DNA from 2 places in the Pseudorhizobium halotolerans genome. Region 1 is predicted to be linked to the other one. Evidence: predicted binding sites of a transcription regulator. Region 1 holds the regulator's gene; the other holds the start of a gene.
The links. Region 1 encodes PhoB, which activates phosphate uptake and scavenging genes when phosphate is short. Its sites were predicted from a motif close to TGTCATNNANCTGTCAT; they were not measured.
Positions count from the first base shown of each region.

Region 2: the regulator PhoB is predicted to act here: its motif matches at 1,061-1,077, upstream of FN060_RS06080 (bifunctional 2',3'-cyclic-nucleotide 2'-phosphodiesterase/3'-nucleotidase).

Region 1 is NZ_CABFWE030000004.1:188,971-191,360, reverse strand. It holds gene phnE (phosphonate ABC transporter, permease protein PhnE) at 1-967, shown strand, start outside; gene phoB (phosphate regulon transcriptional regulator PhoB) at 1,187-1,870, opposite strand; gene phoU (phosphate signaling complex protein PhoU) at 1,888-2,390, opposite strand, start outside.
Region 2 is NZ_CABFWE030000005.1:241,166-243,555, reverse strand. It holds gene FN060_RS06095 (Lrp/AsnC family transcriptional regulator) at 1-386, shown strand, start outside; gene FN060_RS06090 (PilZ domain-containing protein) at 480-821, shown strand; gene FN060_RS06085 (hypothetical protein) at 832-1,029, opposite strand; gene FN060_RS06080 (bifunctional 2',3'-cyclic-nucleotide 2'-phosphodiesterase/3'-nucleotidase) at 1,134-2,390, shown strand, end outside.

The DNA.
Region 1 (2,390 bases):
CCGTGTCGTCCTCACGCGCGGCGGCGAAACGGTGACGCTGCTGCTCGATCGGGACGCAGAGGAAGTCCACGTCCAGGGCCCGCTTCCGGAATGGGTGGAACAGCGATCGATTGGGGGGCGGGTGACGGCGTTTTTCGGCTTCTCCGGATGGGTTGACGTCAGCGACGACCGCGTTCGCATCCGCAAGCGCTTCCTCGGCTGGGAGAACTTCCTCTTCGATACAAATTCCGCCTTCTTCGGCAAGTCGTCGGGCGAGATTGTCTCGCTGATCTTTACCGGCGAGCGGATCGACCCGGCTAGGTCCAACCTGTCGCTCGCCTGGAGCGACATCCTCTACAACCCGTCCTGGCAGCATCTCGACGTCTGGACGAAGCTCCTGCAGACCATCGTCATGGCCTTCATCGGCACGTTGTTCGCCATGATCGTCGCCTTTCCCCTCTCCTTCATCGCCGCCCGCAACATCTTCCGCAACCGGCCGGCGAACCAGCTGACGAAGCGCCTGTTCGACTTCCTCCGTTCGGTCGACATGCTGATCTGGGCGCTGTTCTTCACACGTGCCTTCGGCCCGGGGCCGCTCGCCGGCATCTCTGCCATCTTCTTCACCGACACCGGAACGCTCGGCAAGCTCTATGCCGAGGCGCTGGAGAACATTGACGACAAGCAGCGCGAAGGCGTCCGCTCGGTAGGCGCACCGCCGGTCACCGTCCAGCGCTACGGCGTCCTGCCGCAGGTCATGCCGGTCTTTGCCTCCCAGGCGCTCTACTTCTGGGAGTCCAATACCCGATCCGCGACGATCATCGGTGCGGTGGGAGCCGGCGGCATCGGCCTCAAGCTGTGGGAGGCGATGCGCACCAATTCCGACTGGGAGAACGTCGCCTACATGGTGCTGCTCATTCTCATCGTCATCTTCCTCTTCGACGGGATCTCGAACGCATTGCGCTCCCGGCTGATCGGCAGGGAGAGGTGACGGAGGCCTTTACGACCGAGCAATCCGAGCTTCCGACCGGCTTCGGTTTATGAAAACTCCAGAACCGCGCCGGGAACGGTCGCGGCTCTTTTCCTGCCACTCCTGTCCTCGGTTATCACCCTCCCCTCGAAATGCTGGCGCCCCCCAAAACGAGAAGAGCAGCCGCACTGCGGGCCGCTGCTCTGAGGTCTTCGGATCGCGTTCCGGGATGCCGGGCGCCTAGCCCTCTAGGGAGTAGCCGGCGCCGCGGACCGTGCGGATTACGTCGGGCATGTTGGAGAAGTTGAGGGCCTTGCGCAGCCGGCCGACATGGACGTCCACCGTACGCTCGTCGACATAGATGTCATGGCCCCAGACGCCATCGAGCAGCTGCGCCCGAGAGTAGACGCGTCCCGGTGCCGACATCAGGAATTCCAGCAAGCGGAATTCGGTCGGACCCAACCGCACCTCCCGGCTCTTGCGGTGAACGCGATGGGTTTCACGGTCGAGCTCGATATCGCCGCAACGGAGCACGGTTGATAATACCTCGGGCTTGGCACGCCGGAGCATCGCCCTGACGCGAGCCATCAGTTCGGGCGTCGAGAACGGTTTGACCACATAGTCGTCGGCGCCGGTCGCCAGGCCGCGAACCCGCTCGCTCTCCTCACCGCGCGCCGTCAGCATGATGATCGGCAGGCGCTCGGTCTCGCGGCGCTGGCGCAGGCGACGGCAAAGCTCGATCCCGGATACGCCGGGCAGCATCCAGTCAAGAATGAGGAGGTCCGGAACGCGCTCCTGGAGGCGCAGTTCGGCCTCGTCCCCCTTGACGATGGTTTCAACCTCGTAGCCTTCGGCCTCGAGGTTGTAGCGGAGAAGGACGCTGAGGGCCTCCTCGTCCTCTACGACGGTGATCTTTGGCTGCATGAAAAGGCTCCGCGATCCTAGTCGTCGCTCAGGACGGCGCTCAGCGTGTTGGACCGGTCATCCTTTGGCCGCTCACCCTCCGGCTGCGAGCCGGTCGCCATGTAGTAGATCGTCTCTGCGATGTTCGTGGCATGGTCGCCGATGCGCTCGATGTTCTTGGCGCAGAAGAGCAGATGGGTGCAGCTCGTGATGTTGCGCGGATCCTCCATCATGTAGGTGAGGAGCTCGCGGAACAGCGAGGTGTACATGGCGTCGATTTCCTCGTCGCGCTCGCGGATGGCTTCCGCCTTCTCAGCCGAGCGCGTGACATAGACGTCGAGCACTTCCTTGAGCTGGACCAGCGCCAGTTCCGACAGATGCTCGATGCCACGTGCAAGGTTGCGCGGGATGCCCGTTTCCTGGACCGCGATCACCCGCTTGGCAGTATTCTTGCCGAGGTCCCCTACCCGCTCCAGGTCAGCCGCGATGCGAAGCGAGCCGATTACCTCGCGGAGGTCGGCCGCCATGGGCTGGCGCTTGG
Region 2 (2,390 bases), on a different contig from region 1:
TCGCGGCCCGGGTCGGGCTGTCCCAGTCAGCCTGCTCGCGAAGACTTGCCACGCTCGAGACTGAAGGGACGATCAGCGGCTATCACGCCCGCCTGTCGAACAAGGCGCTCGACTACAAGATGATGGTGATCGTCCACATCTCGCTCTCCGGCCAGTTCGCCAGGACGCTCGCCGAATTCGAGGCCGCCGTAAAACGGTGCCCGAATGTACTCGTCTGCTACCTGATGTCGGGCGAGTACGACTATATCCTGCGCGTCGCCGCCAAGGATCTGGAAGACTACGAGCGCATCCACCGGGACTGGCTGTCTGCGCTTCCCCATGTGGTGAAGATCAATTCCAGCTTCGCTCTCCGCGAGGTGCTCGACCGTCCCAATGTCGGGCTCTGACGCGGACACGTCCAATTTTAGGAAACGCCCTCACCGGACCGCAACGAGTTGGCGCTAAAAGAGGATCGGGCAACACAATGGGGCGGGGGTCCGATGATGGGCGCGAATACTCTCGGCATGAGCAACCGTAGCGCGGAACGCGTGAGGACGCGCATCTACGGAACCGTAACGCATCTCAACCGATCTGCGACCGGCAAAGTCGTTGACCTGTCCGCGACCGGTATCGCGCTGGAGCTGGATAGACCCTTCAGCGCCGCGCAGGGAAGCAAGGTGAAGATCGAGAGCGAAGAACTCGGCTTCATTGAAGGGACCGTGAAGTGGTACCGCGGCAGCAGGATCGGCATCCAGTTGCACCTGAACAGCAATGCGCTGGCCCAGGTCTCCTCCTATTTCCGGTTCTTCCACCGGGACGTGAAGCCTGTCGTGAGCCGCTGACACGGCGGTCCTATTGCCGATCCACCTGAACCTTGAAATCGTAAGGCTGGACGCCCTTGGCTCCGAATGAGCGACTCAGGTCGTTCCAGTAGCTCCGGTTCAGGTCGACACCGAGCGTCACGGTGCAGGTGCTTGACGTCGTTGCCTGTTCGAGCTGGCGAAGATCCAGCTCTGCCGGGTTGGCGTTGGTCCCACTGAAAACAAGCACCTGCGCCGCATCGGGCACCTTCAGCCGACCCTGTCATTTTGCCGATGTACTTCCGTGCCATTGCGCATAGTCTTTCCTCGCCATCTGCAATCCAGGAGCTGACCATGCCGTCCATCTCACTGCCTTCCCTGACACGTCGTTCGCTGCTCGGCGGCCTCGCCGCCACGTCGGCGCTGGTTGTGCTGCACCCGTTCGCGGCGCGCGCACAGGCGAACCAGGCGCATCTTCGCATCATGGAAACGACCGACATCCACGTGCATGTGCTTCCCTACGACTATTATGGCGACAAGCCGAACGACACGATGGGCCTCGCCCGCACCGCATCACTTATCGATTCGATCAGGGCGGAGGCAGGCAATTCGATGCTGATCGACAATGGCGACTTCCTGCAGGGCAATCCGATGGGCGACTACATCGCCTATGAGCGGGGCATGAAGGAGGGAGACCAGCATCCCATCATCCAGGCGATGAACGTGCTTGGCTATGATGCAGGGACGCTCGGCAACCACGAGTTCAACTACGGGCTCGATTTCATGTTCAAGGTCCTGGGCGGCGCCGGCTTCCCCTATGTTTGTGCGAATCTCGCCAAGGGCATGCTGGCTTCCGATCCCAAACAGGATGAACTCTTCTTCAAGCCCTACGTGATCCTCGAGAAGCAGATCCGCGATGGCTCGGGCGCCGAGAGCCCGGTCAAGGTCGGCTTCATCGGCTTCGTGCCACCGCAGATCATGGTCTGGGACGCCAAGCATCTGGAAGGCAAGGCACAGACGCGCGACATCGTGGACGCTGCCAAGGCCTGGGTGCCGGTCATGAAGGAGGAAGGCGCCGACATCATCATCGCGCTTTCCCATTCCGGGATCGACGGCTCTGGAATGAGCGAGCGGATGGAGAACGCCTCGCTCTACCTCGCAGGCGTCAACGGCATAGACGCGGTGTTCACCGGCCACCAGCATCTCGTCTTCCCCGGCCCGAAGGATTTCGAAGGCATCGCCGGAGCGGATGCGGAAAAGGGAACACTGATGGGCAAGCCTGCCGTCATGGCCGGCTTCTGGGGCTCGCATATGGGCCTGATCGACTTCCTGCTGGAGAAGGACGGCAATGGCTGGAAGATCGTTGACTTCACCACAGAGGCGCGCCCGATCTACCACCGCGATGAGGATCGTAAGGTCGTCGCCGACGTCAAGGACAAGCCCGAGGTGACGGCGGCCGTCAAGGAAGAGCACGAGGCGACGCTTGCCTATGTCCGCCGCCCGGTCGGCAAGACATCCGCTCCGCTTTATTCCTATTTCGCGCTCGTCGCCGACGATCCGTCGGTACAGATCGTCTCCAATGCCCAGACCTGGTACATCAAGGACATGCTC